Regions from separate parts of the Streptomyces sp. NPDC006259 genome, predicted to be linked through region 3. Evidence: riboswitches for the same ligand, from Rfam matches in the RefSeq annotation. Region 3 holds a riboswitch; each other region holds the start of a gene.
The links. A riboswitch is a leader RNA that binds a small molecule or an ion and turns the genes downstream of it on or off. The one in region 3 is predicted to bind thiamine pyrophosphate.
Positions count from the first base shown of each region.

Region 1: another riboswitch for thiamine pyrophosphate. It lies ahead of thiO (glycine oxidase ThiO); the one in region 3 lies ahead of ACFYO5_RS32110 (thiamine ABC transporter substrate binding subunit).
Region 2: another riboswitch for thiamine pyrophosphate. It lies ahead of thiC (phosphomethylpyrimidine synthase ThiC); the one in region 3 lies ahead of ACFYO5_RS32110 (thiamine ABC transporter substrate binding subunit).

Region 1 covers NZ_JBIAHY010000001.1:378,535-385,725, reverse strand. Annotated here, with positions in the region: gene ACFYO5_RS01725 (deoxyribonuclease IV) at 1-835, opposite strand, end outside; gene pknB (Stk1 family PASTA domain-containing Ser/Thr kinase) at 958-2,895, opposite strand; gene ACFYO5_RS01715 (thiazole synthase) at 3,622-4,416, opposite strand; gene thiS (sulfur carrier protein ThiS) at 4,420-4,620, opposite strand; gene thiO (glycine oxidase ThiO) at 4,617-5,780, opposite strand; TPP riboswitch at 5,778-5,889, opposite strand; gene ACFYO5_RS01700 (PQQ-binding-like beta-propeller repeat protein) at 6,234-7,191, shown strand, end outside.
Region 2 covers NZ_JBIAHY010000006.1:501,415-508,605, forward strand. Annotated here, with positions in the region: gene ACFYO5_RS26805 (YibE/F family protein) at 1-1,211, opposite strand, end outside; TPP riboswitch at 1,283-1,472, shown strand; gene thiC (phosphomethylpyrimidine synthase ThiC) at 1,465-3,261, shown strand; gene ACFYO5_RS26815 (VWA domain-containing protein) at 3,497-4,975, shown strand; gene ACFYO5_RS26820 (hypothetical protein) at 5,103-5,978, opposite strand; gene ACFYO5_RS26825 (metallophosphoesterase) at 6,171-7,191, opposite strand, start outside.
Region 3 covers NZ_JBIAHY010000009.1:129,706-136,896, forward strand. Annotated here, with positions in the region: gene ACFYO5_RS32105 (ABC transporter permease) at 1-1,297, opposite strand, end outside; gene ACFYO5_RS32110 (thiamine ABC transporter substrate binding subunit) at 1,354-2,433, opposite strand; TPP riboswitch at 2,512-2,619, opposite strand; gene rlmN (23S rRNA (adenine(2503)-C(2))-methyltransferase RlmN) at 2,677-3,783, opposite strand; gene ACFYO5_RS32120 (hypothetical protein) at 3,953-4,579, opposite strand; gene ACFYO5_RS32125 (hypothetical protein) at 4,707-4,886, shown strand; gene ACFYO5_RS32130 (hypothetical protein) at 4,925-6,187, shown strand; gene ACFYO5_RS32135 (HDIG domain-containing metalloprotein) at 6,593-7,153, shown strand; gene ACFYO5_RS32140 (NUDIX hydrolase) at 7,141-7,191, opposite strand, start outside.

The DNA.
Region 1 (7,191 bases), on a different contig from region 3:
TCCCCTCCTTCCCGCCGGGCGTCTCGATGATCAGCGGTACGCCGGCGGTCGCCGGGTGCGTCATCAGCGCGCGGAACGGCTCCTCGCCGATGTGGCCGGCGCCGATGTTCTCGTGCCGGTCCTTGTGGGCGCCCGCCACGTCCTTGGAGTCATTGGCGTGGATCAGCTTCAGCCGGCCCTCGCCGACCGTGTCCACCAGCAGGTCGAGGGTCTGGTGCATGCCCGTCGGGCCGGTCAGGTCGTGCCCGGCCGCGAAGACGTGGCAGGTGTCCAGACAGACGCCGAGCCTCGGATGGGCGTCCAGCGCCTCGAAGTACGGCCCGAAGTCCCAGGTCCGGGAGCAGAGCGAGGCGCCCTGACCGGCCGTGGACTCCAGCAGCAGGAACGGGTCGTCGTCATGGGTCAACTCGTCCAGCAGCGGCAGCAGGTACTCCCTCACCTGCTTCAGCGCCACGGACCGTTCCCGCCCGCCCGTCGCGCTCCCGGTGTGCACGACCACGCCCAGCGCGCCGATCTCGCGCCCCCGGCGCAGCGAGTGCCGCAGCGACTCCACCGACCTCTCCGCCGTCGCCTCGGTGTGCGAGCCGAAGTTGATCAGATACGGCGCGTGTACGTACGCCGGGATCGACTCGGCCGCGCAGGCCTCCCGGAACGCCGCGTCCTGCGCCGGGTTGCCCGCCGGGGTGGCCCAGCCGCGCGGGTTGGCGACGAACACCTGGACGGTCTCCGCCTCGATGTCACGGGCGTAGGACAGGCCCACGGAATGCAGACCGCCGGCCACGGGGACATGGCTGCCGACGGGGTTGCGGGAGGGGAGGGGGCGCTGAGGACTCACCCGTTCAGGGTGTCATGCCGCCCGGACCGCCAGGTCACCGGAGGCGCCGTCGCCGATGGCGGGCGGCGATGTGCCGGTCACCGGACGGCACCCTCGCCGACGACGGGGCGGTGCCGTCGGCGCTACCGGATGGTGATCTTGATCGTCGATCCCTTGGGGGCCGTGTCGCCGCCGTCCACGGACTGGCTCTTGACCGTGTCGCCGAACAGACCCAGCAGGCCGCGGTCCTCCTCCACCTCGAAGCCCGCCTCCTCCAGTTCGTCCTTGGCGTCGTCGACGCTCGCGCCCACCACGTCCGGCACCTCGACCATCTGCGGCCCCTTGGACAGCGTCAGCGTCACCGTGTCGCCGTCGGCGGCCTGCTTGTCCGCGCCCGGCGACTGGGCGGCGACCTGGCCCTTGTCGAACTCGGAGGTGACCTCCTCGGCCGAGACCTTCACCACCAGGCCGGCCTCCTCCAGCTCGGCTCGCGCGTCGTCCAGGTCCTGGCCGGTGACGTCCGGGACGTCGATCGGGTCGCCCTTGCTGACGACGAGGGAGACCGCGGAGCCCGCCCGCCGCTCCGTGCCGGCCTGCGGGCTGCTGCTGATCACGAAGCCCTTGCCGACGTCCTCGCTGAACGCCTCGGTGACCAGTCCGGGCTCCAGCCCGTCGGACTTCAGCAGCTCCTTGGCCCTGTCCAGCCGGGAGCCCTGCACATCCGGCACCTTCACGGTCTCCGGGCCGTCGGAGATCGTGAGGGTCACCGAGTCGTTGTCGCGGATACGCGCGCCCGGCTCCGGGTCGGTGCTGATGACCGTGCCCCGCTTCACCGTGTCGCTGTAGGCGTGCTTCACCTCGCCGACGTCCAGACCGGCCGCCTCCAGCCGGTCCCTGGCCTGCGCCTCGGTGCGCGTCAGAACCGCCGGGACCTTCGTGAACTGGCCGGAGTTGATGTACCAGACGCCCGCTCCGACACCGAGCACCAGCAGGACGGCGGCGACGATCGCGACGAGCCCGCGGCGGGGCCGCACCGGGCGGCGCCGGGGCGGCAGCGGGGGCTCCGCCGCGAACCGGGACGTCCGGTTCATCGGGTCGCCGTCGCGGACGTCGTGGTCCTCGTCGACCGGCAGGAGACGCGGGATCGTGAGCGAGCGCGGGATCACGCTGGTGCGGTCCTCCGCGATGTCGCGGTCCGCGGCAAGGGCCTGCGGCGGCAGCGCGTCCAGCTGCGTCTCGTCGAGCGCGCCGCGCGCCTCGCGGACCCGCGCGAGCAGGGCCACGGCGTCCGCCGGGCGGACGTCCGGGGTGCGGGCGGTCGCCGAGGCGACCAGCTCGTCCAGGGCGAGCGCCATGCCGGGGACGGCGGCCGAGGGCGGCGGAACGTCCTCGTGAAGGTGCTTGTAGAGCACCACGGCGGGGGTGTCGCCGTCGTGCGGTTTGTCGCCGGTGAGCATCTCGTAGAGCACGACCCCGCACGCGTACACGTCCACGCGCGCGTCGGTGGTGCCCTGCTCCATCTGCTCGGGCGCCAGGTAGGCGACGGTGCCGAGGACGGCTCCCGTGGTGCTGGTCACGGTGTCCACGGAGCGGACGAGGCCGAAGTCGGCGACCTTGACCCGGCCGTCGTCCCCTATCAGCACGTTCTCCGGCTTCATGTCGCGGTGCACGAAACCGGCCCGGTGCGCGGCGCCCAGCGCGGCGAGGACCGGCTCCAGGATGTCCAGCGCGGCCCGGGGCTGGAGCGCGCCGCGCTCGCGCAGCACGTCACGCAGGGTGCAGCCGGCGACGTACTCCATGGCGAGATAGACGTACGACCCGTCGGTCCCCTGGTCGAAGACCTGGACGACGTTCGGGTGGGCCAGCCGGGCCACGGACTTCGCCTCGCGGATGAAGCGCTCGACGAAGGAGACGTCGGCCGCGAGGGCCGGGTGCATCACCTTGAGCGCGAGCACTCGGTCGAGGCGGGTGTCCACGGCCCGGTAGACCGTGGCCATCCCGCCGACCGCGATCCGCGCGTCCACGCGATAACGCCCGTCGAGCACCTGCCCGACCAGAGGGTCCTGAAGGGTCGTGTCCACGCAGGCGAGTGTACGAGCCCGCACCGACACCCCTCACCGCTCACACCGGTATCGCAGCGCGACTGAAGCGGACCTGTGACGAGCGACACCGCCGACCGACACGGCAACCCCACCCAGCCGCTCCGACCGTCCCGGCCATCGCCCGCGCCCAGCACCTCCGACCGTCCCGGTCAGTGCCCCCACCTAGCAGCTCCGATCGACCGGTCGTTGCCCGCGCCCAGCAGTTCCGACCGTCCCGGCCATCGCCCGCGCCCAGCACCTCCGACCGTCCCGGTCAGTGCCCCCACCTAGCAGCTCCGACCGACCGGCCATCGCCCGCGCCCAGCAGCTCCGACCGGCCGGTCATTACCCGCGCCTCGCTGCGTCCGGGCGGCGACCAGACGAGCCCGCGTTCTCCGGGCGTCCGGGCGACGACCGGACGACGCCCGTGCCGTTCGGAGCGCCGCCGACGGTGTTCCCGGCCGCCCGGCATCTCCTGCGCCCCTCCGGGCCTTCACCGCGGCCCTCCCGGCCGGCGCTCGCCCAGCCGTCGCGGGACCCGGGCGGTCGGCCGCCGGCGGCGCTGAGCCCGCGCGGGCGAGGCTCACCTCTTGGCCGACTGTCACGGGCGGCGCGCGGGTGGGGTGGCGGTGCGGGACTGCGGCACCGGATCACCTGGCGGGGGCGTCGGGAAAGCGCCGTATCCCGCCCGGCAGCCGCCCGCCGCCCGCCGGGCAGCCGCCGTCCTCAGAACGCCGGGCGTTCCGGATCCAGGGCGGCGCGGCCATCCGTGGGCGACGACGCCTCCGCGAAGCGACGGCGGGGAATCCGGCCCGCGAGCCGCGCCCACCTCCCCGCCTCCACAGCCCCCCGCATCGCCCGAGCCATCAGCACCGGCTCCTGCGCCCGCGTCACCGCCGACGCCAGCATCACCCCCGCACACCCCAGCTCCATCGCCAGCGCCACATCCGACGCCGTACCGGCCCCCGCGTCCAGGATCACCGGCACACGCGCGTGCTCGACGATCAGCTCGAAGTTGTGGGGGTTGCGGATCCCCAGCCCCGACCCGATCGGCGACCCCAGCGGCATCACCGCCGCGCACCCGACGTCCTCCAGCTTCCGCGCCAGCACCGGGTCGTCGTTGGTGTACGGCAGCACCGTGAACCCGTCGTCGACCAGCGTCTCCGCCGCGTCCAGCAGTTCGATCGGATCGGGCAGCAGCGTCCGCTCGTCGGCGATGACCTCCAGCTTGACCAGATCGGTCCCCAGCGCCTCCCGCGCCAGCCGTGCCGTCAGCACCGCCTCCCCGGCCGTGAAGCATCCCGCCGTGTTGGGCAGGACCCGGATGCCGAGCCGTTCGAGCACCGACAGCACGGACCCGTGCACCGAGGGGTTCACCCGCCGCATCGCGACGGTCGTCAGCTCGGTCCCGGACGCCACCAGCGCCCGCTCCAGCGTCTCCAGGCTGGGCGCACCGCCCGTACCCATGATCAGACGGGACGCGTACGCCGTACCGCCGAGGAGGAAGGGGTCGTCGGCCATGGCTCAGCCTCCCTGGACGGCGGTGAGGACTTCCACGCGGTCTCCGTCGCTGAGGGCGGTGGCGGACCACCGCGCGCGGGGCACGACGGTTTCGTTGAGGGCGGCGGCCACGCCGGAGGGCGCCGGCGTCAGCGACCGTACGACGCTGTCGAGGGCCGTGCCGGGAGCGACCTCGCGCCGCTCGCCGTTCACCGAGATCTTCATGCGGGCTGCTCCGAGAGTGCGGCGGCGCGGAACCGTCCGGGCGTGAAGGGACGGGCCTCGTCGGGGAGTTCACCGGTGACCAGCGCATGCGCCATCGCGTCGCCGGTGACCGGTGTCAGCAGCACGCCGTTGCGATGGTGCCCGGTCGCCAGCAGCAGTCCGTCCAGCCCGGCCGGCCCGAGCAGCGGCGCGTTGTCCGGCGACCCGGGACGCAGCCCCGCGCGCGTCTCGGTGAGCGGGAGTTCGGTGATCCCGGGGACCAGTTCGTGGGCGTCCCGCAGCAGCTCGTACACGCCCCCGGCCGTCACCGTCGTGTCCCAGCCCAGTTCCTCGCTCGTGGCCCCGACGACCAGTTCGCCGTTCTCGCGCGGCACCAGGTAGACCTGGCTGCCGCGCACCACGGCCCGTACCGTCCGGGTCAGGAACGGGGCGTACGGCCGCGGCACCGTCAGCCGCAGCACCTGCCCCTTCACCGGCCGTACCGGCGGCACGGCCTCCGCGGGGACGCCCGCGAGCCGCCCGCTGAGGCTGCCCGCCGCGAGCACCACCTGTTCGGCGGCGAGCGTCGTACCCGCGCGCGTGCGGACCCCCGTGGCGCGCCCGGCCGACACGGTCAGCCGCTCGGCCCAGTCCCGGTGGAAGGTCACGCCGGTCCGTTCGCAGGCGGCCGTCAGCGCCGCCGCCAGCCGCCGCGGATCGATCTGGTGGTCCCCGTCCACCCGCAGTCCGCCCCGCACCCCGGGCGCGAGCATGGGTTCCAGCCGCCGGCACTCCCGCCCGGACAGCCACTCCGACGCGAGCCCCGACTGCCGTTGCAGAGCGTGCAGTTCCCGCAGATGGGCGCGGTCGTCGGCGTCCAGCGCGACGGCGAGGGTGCCGGACCGGCGGTAGCCGAGGTCGTGGCCGGTGAGTTCGGTCAGCTCGGCCACGAAGTCCGGGTAGCGGCGGGCCGATTCCAGGTTCAGGGCGAGCAGTGTCTGCTCGCCGTAGTGCAGTTCCGTGACGGCGGCGAGCATTCCGGCCGCCACCTGCGCGGCCCCGCGGCCCGGCTCCGGGTCCACCACCGCGGTGGCGAACCCGCGCTGCGCGGCTCGCCACGCGGTGACGAGTCCGATGATGCCGCCCCCGACGACGAGGACCCCTGACGTATGTGAGGACATGGGCGTCCAGCCCCTCCCTTCGCCGGCATGACCCGGATCAGGTTCGTACGGTCGGAGGCCGCCAGCCTCCCTCTCAGCCCGGTGCGTCCGGGCTCCCGCGAGTGCTCTTCGTCGGCCACCCTAGCCTCCCGCCGTCCGTCTCGGTAAGGGAGCCTCCGCCGGTGGCCCGCCGCCCGACGGCCCTGCTCCGGCCCTGCTCCGGCCCTGTTCCCGCCCGCTACGTCCGCCCGGGGCGCGACGGGAGGAGGTCGGGGGAGCGCCCTGTGGGGGCCGGTTGTGGGGTGGGCGCCCCGGACGACATGCCCAGCCGACGCCCGTGCGGGGGCCGCTCACGGGCGGGGGATCGTGGCGGTGCGTCGCCGTCCGGAGCCCTGCCCGGGGGTTCCGGGTATCTTCACGAGCCACGTCTGATCGCATCGGATTCGTCGGGGGGCAGGGATGGACGAGGACAGCGTGCCGGTATCCGCTTGGGGGCCCACTCGACGGCTGAGGGCTTTGCGGCCCGCGGGGAAAGCCGCCGAGGACAACAGCCGAGGCGGCACCTCCGAGGATGAACCGCTGGGCGGCTGGCTGATCGGCGAACTCGTCGTACGTGCCGACTTCGACCGGCTGCGGGCGTACGACATCGGTACCGGCACGGTCCGTTGGACCTGGCCCGTGCCGGACCGCGACGTGCTCCTGGCCGTCTCCCCGGACGCCCATGACGGCATCGCCCTGGTGCTGCATCTCGACGACGGGCGAACCGACGGGGGCCGGCCGAGAGTCGCGGCCGTCGACCTCGCCACAGGCAGCCGACTGTGGTCCCGGGACCATCACGGTCGTGACCTCGGCTACTTCCACCGCTCAACTCCGCACACGGCGTTGAGCGGCCGGCGCGTCGTCTCGGTGACGGACAGGCAAGTGGAGTCGGCTGCCCCCGAGGACGGCGCCACGCTCTGGCGCAGTCCGCTGCCGAGCGAGGCCCCGAAGGTCGATGCGTGGATCATGTGCGCCGATCCGGTGGTCGTCGTGAGCACGGAGCGTGGCAGGCGTGGCGAACGACGAGTCCTCGTCTTCGACGACAGCGGGAACGTGACGGCGTCGGTCTCCCTTCCCCCTCCGTACGAAAGGGTCGCCCTCCCCGCCGCCGTCGTGAACGAGATGCTCGTGGCCAAGCTGATCCACCCGGACGACTCGCCCGACGCCGATGAGCGGATCGGCGGCTTCGACCTGTCCACGGGCAAGCTCCGCTGGGAGCGGCGCCCGGGGCTCGGCGTCCACACCTTGCTTCCGCATCGCGGCATGCTTCTCCTGCTTCACTCGTTCGGCAACGGGATCACCGTGCTCGATGCCCGCGACGGCCGTGCCGTCGCCCGCCGCCGGTTGCGCGGACACGGTTCCGGTTCCGGGCTGCTCCGCGGAGCGGGCGACC
Region 2 (7,191 bases), on a different contig from region 3:
AACCAGGAGCCGAGGACGCCGATCAGCAGCAGGGAGATGAGTGTGCCCAGTACGGCCACGGAGGTGCGGGCAGACAGGCCGTGGCACAGGTAGAGAGCGATCAGCATGATGGCGCTCGCTCCGACGACCGCCACGGCCAGCGGGTTGGAGCCCTGCAGGATCGCGGGCAGGACGAAGAAGTTCAGCACCATGAAGCTGATGGCCAGAGCGACCAGCGCCATGACTCCCCGCAGCCGCCCGACGACCACGACGGCGACGGCGAAGATGGCCGCGAGCAGGCCCATGGGAACACGGCGGTTCACGTCGGTGACCGAGTACTGGAGGTCCTTCGGTGCGGAGGGCTCGTAGGCGACCACGACCTTCTGGCCCTCGTGCAACTGCCGTGACTGGTCCGGTTGGATGATCTCGGTGAACGTACGGCCCTTGTCCGCGCCGGTGTCCACGCGGATCGTGGCCCTCTTGCAGGTGCCGTCCGCCTGCTGTTGCGCGGATGAGCCCTCAGCGGTCGAGGTGTCCCCGGTCGGAGTGCCGCCGGAGGCGTTCGCCGACGAGCAGCTGATCTTCACGACCTCGGAGACCGTCGCCTGCTGCGTCTGCCGGTCGAAACCGACGCCGGTGCGCTCATGCGCCGGGGCACCGCCGGGCCACAGCGTGACCAGACCGACGAGCACGGCCACGCCGAAGGGGACGAGGACGGCTGCGATGACCTTGCGCAGATGCTTGGAGACGGGGGCGGCCGGGCCATGGCTGTGGCTGTGCCCGTGGCCGCCACCCGGACCGGAACCGTGCCCGCCGCCGTGCCCGCCGGGGCCGCGTCCATTGCCGTGCCCAGGGCCGTCATTGCGGCCGTCACCGTGGTCCTCGTCGGAGCCGTGTCCGTCAGCCGGGCGCGGGCCGTGTCCATGGCCTCCGCCGAGGTTCCCGTCACCAGGCCCGCGTCCGTGACCTCCGCCGGAGTCACGGCCCGAGCCCTGCCCGCCCCCGGTCCCGAATCCGTATCCGCCCTCGGGACCGCGACCAGGACCAGAACCAGGACCGCGACCCTGACCGACACCCGGGCCAGGACCCCGACCCGGTCCCGAACCCGGTCCGGGACCGGAATCGCCGCCGGGGCCGTACCCCTGGTCTCGTCCCGGGCGTCCACCGGGAGGCATGCCCGGATCGCGGGGCTGTTCGGGAGGGGGAAACGGAGGCGGAGGTGTCGTGGTCACCGCCCGATCATCGCAAGAACGACAGAGGCCCACTGTTCACCGCGCCACAAAGGACGCTAGCGTGGGGGCACCTTTGCACACGCGGGAGCTCGGAGCACCGGGCTGAGAGGGCGCTGACCTCCGTATTCGCGATGTTTCACGTGGAACGTCACCACAACCGAGTGATGTTTCACATGAATCGTCGGCGGACGGAAGCCGCTGCGTCGACCGCCGAACCTGTTACCGGGTAATGCCGGCGTAGGGAGTAGGTCTCATGACCAACAAGGACGCACGCACGCCTGCCTCCGCGCAGACCTCTGACGAGGTCTCTGCCGACGGGGAGACCGGGAAGTCCATCGGATGGCACAAGGCGTATGTCGAAGGCCCACGCCCTGACCTGCGCGTGCCGGTCCGTCAGGTGCATCTCACCAACGGGCAGTCGGTCACGCTGTACGACACCTCGGGCCCGTACACCGATCCGCTCGTCGAGACGGATGTCCGCCGAGGGCTGCCGCCTCTGCGGGAGAACTGGGTGATCGGCCGCGGCGACACGGAGGAGTACGCGGGCCGCCCCGTCCGTCCGGAGGACGACGGGATCAAGCACACCTCGCCACGCGGCGGCCTGCGCAACCTGGACGCGGTCTTCCCCGGACGGCCACGCCTGCCACGCCGCGGCCGCGACGGCCGGGCGGTGACCCAACTCGCCTACGCCCGGCGCGGAGAGATCACCCCGGAGATGGAGTACGTGGCCATCCGGGAGAACGTGGAACCCGAGGTCGTACGGGAGGAGATCGCGGCCGGACGGGCGGTGCTGCCGGTCAACGTCAACCATCCGGAGATCGAGCCGATGATCATCGGCAAGCGGTTCCTGGTGAAGGTCAACGCCAACATCGGCAATTCGGCGGTGACGTCCTCCATCGAGGAGGAGGTCGAGAAGATGACCTGGGCGACCCGTTGGGGCGCCGACACGGTCATGGACCTGTCCACCGGCCGCAACATCCACACCACCCGTGAGTGGGTGTTGCGCAACTCCCCCGTCCCCATCGGCACGGTGCCGCTGTATCAGGCGCTGGAGAAGGTCGACGGCCGCGCGGAGGAGCTGACCTGGGAGATCTACAAGGACACCGTGATCGAGCAGGCCGAACAGGGTGTGGACTACATGACCGTCCATGCGGGCGTTCGCCTGCCGTACGTCCCGCTGACGGCGAACCGCAAGACCGGCATCGTCTCCCGCGGCGGCTCGATCATGGCCGCCTGGTGTCTGGCCCACCACAAGGAGTCGTTCCTCTACGAGAACTTCGAGGAACTCTGCGAGATCCTCGCGGCCTATGACGTCACGTACTCGCTGGGCGACGGTCTACGGCCCGGTTCCATCGCGGACGCCAACGACGAGGCGCAGTTCGCGGAGTTGCGGACGCTCGGGGAACTCAACCGGATCGCGAAGCGGTTCCATGTTCAGACCATGATCGAAGGGCCGGGCCATGTCCCGATGCACAAGATCAAGGAGAACATCGACCTTCAGCAGGAGATCTGCGAGGAAGCGCCGTTCTACACGCTCGGCCCGCTGACGACGGACGTCGCACCGGCGTACGACCACATCACCTCCGGCATCGGCGCCGCGATGATCGCCTGGTGGGGCACGGCGATGCTGTGCTACGTCACGCCCAAGGAACATCTGGGCCTGCCCAACCGCGACGACGTGAAGACCGGCGTCATCACCTACAAGATCGCGGCCCACGCGGCCGACCTTGCCAAGGGGCACCCCGGTGCTCAGGAGTGGGACGACGCGCTGTCCGACGCCCGCTTCGAGTTCCGCTGGGAAGACCAGTTCAACCTGGCTCTGGACCCGGACACCGCGCGGGAGTTCCACGACGAGACGCTGCCGGCCGAACCGGCCAAGACGGCTCACTTCTGCTCGATGTGCGGACCGAAGTTCTGTTCCATGAAGATCTCCCATGACATCCGCCGTGAGCACGGCGGCAGTCGGGCGGAGGTCGAGGAGGGAATGGCGCAGAAGTCCAAGGAGTTCGCGGCGGCGGGCAACCGGGTGTATCTGCCGATCGCGGACTGAGGGGCGGGCGACGGCACCGCTGCCGTGCGTGCTGGACACGGCAGCGGTGCCACAGGCGTTCGCGTGCGTTGGAGGTGCAGCCTATGGTGGTCGGGCCGACCGTGGTGGGGGCCGGCGACGGTCGAGTCGTGGGGAAGGCCGGACCGGGTGGTCGCCGGGTGTGGGAGGCGGGCGGTCGGCGCTCGGCTTCGTCCGAGGACGGTGATTCCGGGCCGAGGCTCGGCAGACTGGTGTCATGACAGCGCGATCCATGAGCAAGGGCGCCAATCTGCCGGTCGATGTGCCGTCCGTACGCGTCGAGATCAGTTGGTCCGAGCGGGGCGGCGGGCCGGACGTGGATGTGTCGGCCCTGATCCTCACCGCCGCCGGGAAGGTGCGTGACGACACCGACTTCGTCTTCTACAACCAGCCGCGGCACGCTTCCGGCGCCGTTCGGCATCTGGGGAAGCGGAGCGCCGGCGGCGTCGTCACCGACGCGGTCGAGGTGGACCTGCCTTCGCTGGAGAGTGCCGTCGCCCGTGTGGAGCTGTGCGCGTCCGCCGACGGCGGCACCTTCGGGCAGGTGGCCGATCTGGCGCTCAGGCTGCTCGACGCCGAAAGCCTGACGGAGCTGGCCCGGTTCGAGATGCGAGGGGAGACGGAGACGGCGTTCATCGCGGGTGAGTTGTATCTGCGGGAGGGGCGTTGGAAGTTCCGGGCGGTCGGGCAGGGGTATGCCTCCGGGCTCGCGGGGCTGGCCACCGACTTCGGGATCAGCGTCGATGAGGAACCCGCTGGTACGGCAGCCGCCCCGGCCGCACCGGCCGTTCGCACACCGCCCCCGGTCACTCCCCTGCCCCCTGTCGCGCCCCTGCCCCCGGTCGCGCCCCCGCCCCCAGTCACGCCCCCGCCGCCCCTGTCGGCTTCGGCCGCCCCCGCCGCCGTACCCGCACCGCCTTCCGGAGCCAGGCTGACCAAGGGAGAGGAACGCCTTCCGGTCGATATGCGCAAGCGGCTGTCGCTGCGCAAGCAGCAGGTGGCCGTGAGTCTGAGCAAGCGTGGTGCGGAGGGGGTCACCGCGCGGGTCGTTCTGGTGCTCGACGCGTCGGGGTCCATGTCGTTCCTGTACTCCGGCGGCGTGGTGGCGGACGTGGTCGAACGCATGGCCGCTGTGGCGGCGCAGCTCGACGACGACGGCGAGATGCAGGCGTGGACCTTCGCATCGAACCCGGCCCGTCTGCCGGATCTGCGGCTGGGCGAGCTTCCCGAGTGGCTGCGGCTGCACGTGCGGGTGGGGGAGATCAGCCTGTTCCGGCGGAGCAAGAAGCCGCAGAAGGGGCTGCGACCGGGCCAGGTCGACATGCGCTCGGTCGGCATCCAGAACGAGGAACAGAAGGTGATCGCCCAGGTCAGAGACTACGTACGGGGGAATCCGGCGACGGCTCCGACGCTGGTGCTGTTCTTCTCCGACGGAGGCGTCTACCGCGATGCCGCGATCGAGAAGGAGCTGCGGGCGGCGGTGGAGGAGCCGATCTTCTGGCAGTTCGTCGGACTGGGCCGCTCCCACTACGGCGTCCTGGAGCGGTTCGACGCGTTGCCGGGCCGGCGCGTGGACAATGTCGGCTTCTTCGCCGTGGACGACATCAGCACGATCCCGGACCAGGAGCTGTACGACCGCCTCCTGTCGGAGTTCCCGAGGTGGCTCACGGCCGCGGGCCGGGCGGGGATCATCTGACCGGCATGCCGGTCCTCGCCCTCCGGCCCCGTCCCGTGTTTCCTCGGCCCCCGTCCCCTGTTCCCCCCGTCCCCTCGGCCCTCGGTGTACGGCTTGCGCTCCCCCGGAGGGGGCGCAAGCCGAGGGCCTATTCCGGCTGGTGCTCCGGGCCCCCGAAGTCCGGACTGGAGTAGTCCGGGCTGCTGAAGCTGGGGCGGGAGCCTGCCGAGGTTCCCTCGTCCGGGCTGCTGAAGCCCGGACGGTCGTAGCCGATCTTCGGCAGGCGGCCGGTGGGCGCAGACGGGGCCGGTGCGGGGGCGAGTGCGGCGCCGGCGTCCGGGTTGGCGAGGGCCTCGCGCAGGAAGGGCATGATGCCCCGCTCCAGCAGGGCTTCCCGCCAGGCCTCCTTCGCGCGGTCCACCTCCTCGCTCAGCGCGCTGTGCGGGCCGGCCTCCAGGGAGGGACGGTTGCGCAGGGCGGTGAGCAGGAGGCCTACGGTCGCGACGAGGATCGCGGCCGCGGCCACCGCCCCGAACGTCCATCCGGTGATGAGCATCGTCCTGGCGAACGCCGGCTCGGGGTCGAGCATCCGCAGGATGTAGCCGACGAGCAGGAATATCACCGCGGCGGTTCCGGCGAGGACGGGGGTGAGCACAGCGGCGATGGCGACGGCGCCCGCTCCGGCGGCCTCGGCCGCCTCGCCCACGGTGGCGGCGAATCCGATCCCGCCGACGCCCGGCTCACCCGAGCCGGACTCATGGCCGGCGGAGGAGGGACCGGAGGACGCCGGATGGCGCAGTTCCTCGCGGACCTTCACATAGTGCTGGTACTCGGTCGCCGCGGCCGCCGTGATGAGCGCGGAGGCGTTGAGCGCCATGGTGCGCAGTTGTTCGGGGTTGAGCCGCTGCCCCACAGCGGCCAGTTCCGGGTGGTGTGGTGCGGAGCGCAGCGCCTCGTTGAGGATCCGCTCGTACTCCTGGCGGTCCTCGCTGTGCAGGTGCTGCGGAACGCTGTTCATGTGCATCCCCCGATGCTCCGTAGGGCTTGGGGCTCGCATGCCAACGAGCCGTCGGGCAGAAACGGAGGGGAGCCTGCTACGGATAAAGCGATGGTAGAGCGGCGACGGCATGAGGTAACAGGGGGTTTGCTGAAATTGACCCCTGCTCCGCGGTGCCGTCGGGCGGGTCCGGCGCGCGCGGCGACGGACCCGTGACCGTCAGGTGGGCAGCGGAAGTTGCTGGACCAGCAGCTTTCCGGCCATCGTCACTCCGCCGTCCATCGCGATGGCCAGCCCGCCGGCGTAGACGTGCGGCCCCGCCACCACGGGACGGGCCGAGTCCTCGTCGTCCTCGGAGCCGACTTCGCCCAGCAGATACGGAATGGGGCTGTGGCCGTGAACGATGCGGGTGCCGCCGTACGTATCGAGCAGGGAGCGGACGGCGTCGGCGCCCCCCTCGTCGCGGAAGGAGAAGCGCTTGGTGAACTTGCGGAACAGGTCCCACACCTCGTCCGCGTCGTTGCGCGTGATCGTCTCGCGGACGGTGTCGTTGACGGCCTCGATCGAGTCGCCGTAGTCGAGGTAGGCGGTGGTGTCGGAGTGCACGAGCAGATGACCGTCGACCTCCTCCATGGCGTCGAGGCGGGCCATCCACTGGAGGTGGTGGTCCTGGAGGCGGTCCATGTCCGACTTCTGCCCGCCGTTGAGCAGCCAGGCCGCCTGGAAGGTGGCGGTCCCCGCTCCGGAGTTGACGGGGGTGTCGCCGAACCGCTTCGCGCCGAGCAGGAGCAGTTCGTGGTTGCCCATGAGCGCCTTGCAGTAACCGCCGGCCGCCGCGGCCTCCGCGGACAGCCTCATCACGAGGTCGATCACGCCGATGCCGTCCGGGCCGCGGTCGGTGAAGTCGCCGAGGAACCACAACCGGGCGGTGCCCGCGCACCAGTTGCCGGCGGCGTCGATCAGGCCCTTCTCCTGGAGGGCGGCGATCAGCTCGTCCAGGTAGCCGTGCACGTCGCCCACGACGAACAGAGCACCTGGGCCGGTCCCGGCCTGGGGAGCCTGGGCCTCGGCCGGATCGACGGCCACCTGGAGGGTGTCGCCCCGGTTGATGACGGGCAGATCCCGCTGGGTGGGCGTGTATCCCTCCGGGGGACCGAGGGGGTCCTCGAGGGGCGGTGCCGCGTTACCGGGGTGCGCGCCGTGGTCGTACGGACCGGTCTCGTGGACGTACGCGGGCACC
Region 3 (7,191 bases):
CCGCCTCCCGCAGCCGCTCGTCCACGGCCCGCAGCACCGGCAGCATGGTCCGCACGACGAACGGCACGCCGACCAGCGCCTGCGCGAGCGGCACCAGGATCCAGGTGGCCCGCAGGTCCAGCGGGGGCTCGTCGAGCGCGATCAGGAAGCCGAAGCCGACGGTCACGGCGGAGACGCCCAGCGGAAGCATCAGCAACGCGTCGAACCCGCGGACCAGGCGCCCGGCGTCCCGCCGGGTCAGGGCCGCCGCCGCCAGCCCGCCGATCGTCACCGCGATCGCGGTGGCGGCGAGGGCGTACTCCAGCGAGTTGCCGATCGCCTCGATCGGCGGGACCAGGAACACGTTGCCGTCGTCGCGGGTCAGCGCCCGGTAGTAGGCGAAGTCGGGGGCGTCGAGGGAGCGCTGCACCAGCACGGCCGGCGGCAGCACGAGCAGCAGCGCCACCGTGCCGAGCACCCCGGCCAGCAGCGCCCACTGGCCGGCGCCGCGGGGCCGGCGCGCCGTCCCGGCCGCGTCGACCAGCCGCAGCGCGCTCTCCCGGCGCCGTACGGTCCAGGCGTGCACGGCGAGGATCGCGCCCACGGCGGCGAACTGGACGATCGTGAGGACGGCGGCCGTCGACAGGTCGAAGATCTCCGCGGTCTGCCGGTAGATCTCGACCTCCAGCGTGGAGAACGTCGGCCCGCCGAGGATCTGCACCACACCGAAGGAGGTGAAGGTGAAGAGGAACACCATGAGCGCGGCGGCGGCCACGGCCGGCCCGAGGGCCGGCAGGGTGACCTGCCGCCAGGCCCGCAAGGGCGAGGCGCCCAGCGTCCGGGCGGCCTCCTCCTGCCGCGGGTCGAGCTGCGCCCACAGCCCGCCGACCGTCCGCACGACGACGGCGTAGTTGAAGAAGACGTGCGCGAGCAGGATCGCCCACACGGTGGTGTCCAGCCGTACGCCCCACAGGTCGTCGAGGAGACCGCCGCGGCCGACCAGCGCCAGGAACGCCGTACCGACGACCACGGTCGGCAGGACGAACGGGACGGTCACCACGGCCCGCAGGACCTGCTTTCCGGGGAAGGAGAAGCGGGCGAAGACGTAGGCGGCGGGCAGGGCGAGCAGCAGGGTGAGCGCGGTGGAGGCGAGCGCCTGCCAGGTGGTGAACCACAGGACGTGCCGGGTGTCCGCCTGCCCCAGCACGTCGAGCAGGCGCCCGAAGTGCCAGCCGCCGCCGGAGTACAGCCCGCGCGAGAGGATCGCGGCGACCGGCCAGGCGAAGAACAGCCCGAAGAACGCGACGGGCAGGACCATGAGTCCCAGCCGCGCCGCGCTCCCGGTACGCCGGCGGCGGGTGGCCGCCCGCCGGTTCACCTCAGTACGAGCGAGGTCCACGACTTGACCCACTGGTCGCGGTCCGCGGCGATCTTCGCCGGGTCCATCGTCTCGGGATCCTTGGCGGCCGGGCCGTACTCGGTGAACTCGGCGGGCACGGCCGCACCCTTCGCCACCGGGTAGACGAACATGTTGAGCGGCATGTCCTCCTGGAACTCCTTGGAGACCAGGAAGTCGAGCAGCGCCTTGCCGCCCTCGCTGTTCCTGGCGTTGCTCAGCAGTCCGGCGAACTCGATCTGCCGGAAGCAGGTGCCGGTCGCGACGCCGGTCGGCGCGGTCGTCGGCTTCGGGTCGCCGTAGATCACCTCGGCGGGCGGCGAGGAGGCGTAGGAGACGACGAGCGGCCGGTCCGCGCCGGCCTTCCTGCCGCCGGCCGAGCCGGAGAACTCCTCGTTGTAGGCCTGCTCCCAGCCGTCGACCACCTTCACGCCGTTGGCCTTGAGCTTCTTCCAGTAGTCCGGCCAGCCGTCGTCGCCGTACTTCGCCGCGGTGCCCAGCAGGAATCCGAGACCCGGCGAGGAGGTGGAGGCGTTCTCGGTGACGAGGAGGTTGCGGTACGCCGGCTTCGCCAGGTCGTCGAAGGTGGCGGGCGGGGCCAGCTTGTGGTCGGCGAAGTACTTCTTGTCGTAGTTGACGCAGATGTCGCCGTGGTCGACCGGTGTGACCCGGTGCTTGGCGGCGTCCAGCTGGTACTGCCCGTCCACCTGGTCGAGCCCGTGGGCCTCGTACGGCTGGAAGAGGCCGTTGTCGAGCGCGCGCGAGAGCAGGGTGTTGTCGACGCCGAAGAAGACGTCGCCCTGCGGGTTGTCCTTGGTGAGGATCGCCTTGTTGACGGCCTGCCCGGCGTCGCCGTCCTTGAGGACCTTCACCTGGTAGCCGGACCGCTTCTCGAAGTCGGCCAGCACCTTCTTGGAGACGACCCACGAGTCATGGCTGACGAGGGTGACGGTCTTGCTCCCGCTCCGCGGGGAACCGTCGTCGTCCGACGATCCGCAGGCGGAGAGCGTGACGAGACCGAGGCCGACGACCGCGGCCACGAACGTCCTGGTGTGCACTGGAATTCCTCCTGGGGGTGACCAGGAAGAGACGCGGCCCCGCCCGGACCCGCGAGGGGCCCGGACAGGGCGCAACAGCTCGAGTGATGACCGAACTTCCTACCCAGAATGACCTGGGCGAGGTTCAGAGGGTCTGCGGCCCGGTTGCCGCACTCTCAGCGCTGTGGCGCTCCCCTGTCGGAATATGAAGATGTCTGGATCATGATCCTGTCTGAAAACAGGACAGTGCTTACGCCGGTCAGACTACCGCTCGGTGGCGGCGAGCTGACCACACGCCCCGTCGATCTCCTGACCGCGGGTGTCCCGGACGGTGACGGGTACCCCGTGCGCCGCGATGGCCTCGACGAACGCCTTCTCGTCCTCGGGCCGGGAGGCGGTCCACTTGGAGCCCGGCGTCGGGTTCAGCGGGATCAGGTTCACGTGCACGGGCCGGCCCTTGAGCATCCGCCCGAGCCGGTCGCCTCGCCAGGCCTGGTCGTTGATGTCACGGATCAGCGCGTACTCGATGGACAGCCGGCGCCCGGACTTCTCGGCGTACTCGAACCCGGCGTCGAGCACCTCGCGCACCTTCCACCGCGTGTTCACGGGGACAAGGGTGTCGCGCAGCTCGTCGTCGGGGGCGTGCAGCGAGATGGCGAGCCGGCACTTGAAGCCCTCGTCGGAGAACCGGTTGATGGCCGGCACCAGCCCGACCGTCGACACGGTGATCCCGCGCTGCGAGAGCCCCAGGCCGTCGGGCGCGGGATCGGTGAGCGCCCGGAGGGCGCCGACGACCCGCTTGTAGTTGGCGAGCGGCTCGCCCATGCCCATGAACACGATGTTGGACAGCCGGGCCGGCCCGCCGGGGACCTCCCCGTCGCGCAGCGCCCGCATCCCGTCCACGATCTGGTGGACGATCTCGGCCGTGGACAGGTTCCGGTCCAGCCCGGCCTGCCCGGTCGCGCAGAACGGGCAGTTCATCCCGCATCCGGCCTGCGAACTGATGCACATGGTGACCCGGTCCGGGTACCGCATCAGCACCGACTCCACGAGCGTGCCGTCGAACAGCCGCCACAGCGTCTTGCGGGTCGTCCCCTCATCCGTCGACAGATGCCGTACGACCGTCATCAGCTCGGGCAGCAGCGCCTCGCGCAGCTTCTCGCGGGCCCCGGCGGGGATGTCGGTCCACTCGGCCGGGTCGTGCGCGAACCGCGCGAAGTAGTGCTGGGACAGCTGTTTCGCACGGAACGGCTTCTCCCCGATCTCCGCCACCGCCTCCTTCCGCTCGGCGGGCGAGAGGTCGGCGAGATGCCGCGGCGGCTTCTTGGCTCCGCGGGGGGCGACGAAAGTGAGTTCTCCGGGCTTCGGCATAACTCTTCCAGTGTCGCAGATCATCCGCGGGGGCCCAGGCCAGGGCGGGGTGGGGGTGGTCACCCGTGGGCACTGACTGTCAGCGTTGGTCGGCCTCGGACGGCCCAGGGACGGCCCAGGACTCAGCCGGCCCCGACCGGCCGTGCTCAGGTAGCGACGCCAGCACCCGTCACTCCAGCTGCACGGGAGCGACTGGGAGCTGTTCCCTGTAGGGCCATGTGAAGGTGCGGTCGGGTTCGAGGTGGGCATCCCCCCAGTGGATGGCATGGATGCCGTTTTCGGCGTCGGCCGTGAAGAACACACAGACCAGCCTGGTGGACGCTCCCAGTTCCTCGAAGACTTCGTGCAGCCCCAGGTACTCCTCGGTCGCAAGGTCCTCATCGACGTCGAACAGGCCTTCCGGAGGCTGCGGCCCGTGCGCCCGAAACAGCCGGTGCCGAGTGGGCGACGCGTTGGCCGGCAGCCGGGCTCGGTCCAGAGGCCTCGGTCTGTCCCCGTACCGAAATGGGAAGAGTGCGTGATCGTTGATCACCGCGTACTCGTACCCGCGCACGTCTCGCACGGCTTCCCCCAGCTCCCGCGCCGTCTCCGCCAGGTTCTCGCGCACCACTCCCGCAAGGGCGACGCCGTACGGACTCCGCTTCTTCAGTCCCGCGGCGAGGTGCGCGGCATGAGCCTTCCCATGCGCCTTGGCCAACTGCACCGGAACCGCAGCGGCAAGCGCGCCGGCATGCCGCCCAAACCGCTCGACGGCCCAGGCCGACGGCCCCACCGGATAGCCACCCAACACCGACATGCAGTGCTCCCCTCCCCCAGGTCCTGCCTCTGAACTGTGTGACACGCACACGAAGGGCGCACAAGGGGGCGATCTGGCCAGGACGCGGCCGCACACGCTCGTTTCTCAGCACAGTCACAACTGATCAGTGGCAGCGCTGAACTTCGGCGGCCTTATTGATCAACTTCCTCACCTTGCTGACGAACTGTCGACGTCCGCTATCGCCTTCAAGCGTCCTGAAGGACAACACTGCCGAGGCAGCCACGAGGCCGAACAGGAGTGCGACCGGTTTCGCCAAAAATACCTGCCCTGTGGCAGCAATGCGTGAGACGCTGATATCTCTTTACTCACGGGAGGGCGGCAGTCATGCATTACGAGTGGCATGAATTTTTGGGCGATTTTGATGTGCCCTGGCCAACGAAAGGCGATGAATGGATCTCCCGCATTAGTAACTACATGACTCAGAATTGCGGCGCGTCTGGTTACGGCAGTAGCAGCGGTGGAGACCTGGGCCCTTTTCTGGAATTTACGGTGACCCTCGGGAGCGAGGGCGAACGAGCCGACACTCGCCTCCTCTTGCTCCCTCAACCGGGGGACAGGATTCAGGTGTGGGCATGCGGTATGGACGCACGAGACATCGACTTGATTGACGCATTTCGGTCGGCAATCAACTTGGCAACAGCAGGAATCCACGAGCCCGTCAAGTCACATAAGTGGTCAGCTGTTATTTCTGAAGCAATTTCACCTTACGGAGACCAACCCAAAAGGCTCCCCAGGAAGCTATCCCTATCACGGATGAAGCTTTCATCCACTGAACGCTACTTCTGGCAGCTCGGACCCACCCCCCTGCCATCTGCGAATTCATGGACATCCCGGCCATCCATCCCAATCCTCATACGAGGAGTAAGTACTGGGTATGACTGGATGCATGCTCAGCGGTCGGCGGCAGAAGAGCTTGGCAGTCTCGTATCCTTTTTGTCTGCCATTTGGGATACAACTATCGAACTGCAGGAATCTCCGGCCCCACTAGAATGGGGCGAGCGGCAGTTGCCTGATCAAGCTGGGTGGATGAGAGCGATGGAGCCTGGCATGATGGAGGCCCCCAATATTGAGGATCTAGATTTCCTGGAAATCCCGGATTGGATCCATGACGCCTGGACCACTATGAATCGGCGCGCAAGGATTAAGGCTGCCGTATCGATCTACATGGAAGCCCTAAGGGTTGAAGTTCGGCACCCCAGTTTGGCTCTCGTTGCTTTTGTCGCCGCCGTGGAGTCAATCTCACTATCGCTATACCATGAGGAGCGCTGCAAATCCTGCTCGAACCACATGAACATCGGAGGTAAATTTAACGAAACCCTTGAACTTGCCACTACCGAATGGGAGCGCGAGAGACTGCGAGCTGCCTACGGAAATAGATCCAATACCGTCCATAAGGGAAGATTGCACGGCAGGGAGCTTACCCCTGGCGCCTTTTCATTTAGCATCCTTTCAAGGATCTCGAATCCATCACTCGAAGCTAGCGATGTGATGATCATGAAGAATGCGGCGCGAAAATTGCTAATAATGGCGATGCGAAATCAGTTGCCAAGTAGAATGCACTACAAAAACCCAGAGTCTTCGCAGTAGCGCCGCCAGGTCGGCGGAGCGGCTTTGGGCTGGAGCTGCTTTGGGGCGAGTGATCATGGCCCCGTAAGCTTCCGGCGCGTCGGGCAGTCTGTGGACCTGCCCGTTAAAGCACGACGTTGGGGCCATGATCTTAGAGGCTCGCCCCAAAGTGGCTGCCTAAAGCCGTGGAGCCGACCGCCCCAGCCACAGAGGGTGCCTCCCCCTTCATGCCCGCAGCCGCCGAGCGCGCCGCCGGGCGCGGCCAGCCGGGGCGCAGACAGGAGGCAGGCCGCGTCGCAGAGGCGGCGCGCGCCCGCGCCGTGCGCGGGCTCTTGATGAAGTAGGGAAAGTTGTACCGCACGCATGATCGAAACCGCTCGATCGTGGCCTGTCGGCTTACCGCTCGTCTCGGCTACCGTTCCATCCATGCCTTCTGCACTGGACACGCCTCAGGGAGCGGCCGAACTCGCCGAGTCCCTGCTTCCTCAGCTCGGGAACCGTTGGCTGCACACTCAGGCTGTGGCCGCTCGGGCTCGCGAGGCTACCGCGGCTGTGTCGGAGGCTGACCGGAATCTCCTCGTCGCCGCAGCCTGGCTGCACGACATCGGTTACGCCCCCGAGCTGCGTGACACCGGGTTCCATCCCCTCGACGGTGCCCGCCACCTGGAATCGCTGGGTGCGCCGGCACGTCTCGTGCGGCTAGTCGCCCACCACTCCGGGGCCGTGTACGAAGCGGAGCAGCGCGGTCTCTCGGCAGAGCTGGCCGTCTACGAGCGGGAGGACTCCCCCGTCCTCGACGCACTGATCTTCGCCGACATGACGACCGGCCCCGCCGGGCAGTCCTTCGACTTCGACACCCGGATTGACGAAATCCTCGTCCGCTACGAGCCGGGCAACGAGGTGCACAACGCGATCAGCAAGGCGCGCCCGTACCTCCAGGCCGCAGTAGAGCGAACCCTCGACCGCATGGTGGCTCAGCCGATGTAGGGCTCGGCCCGGCCGGCCAACCCGTGCTCGATCCGCAT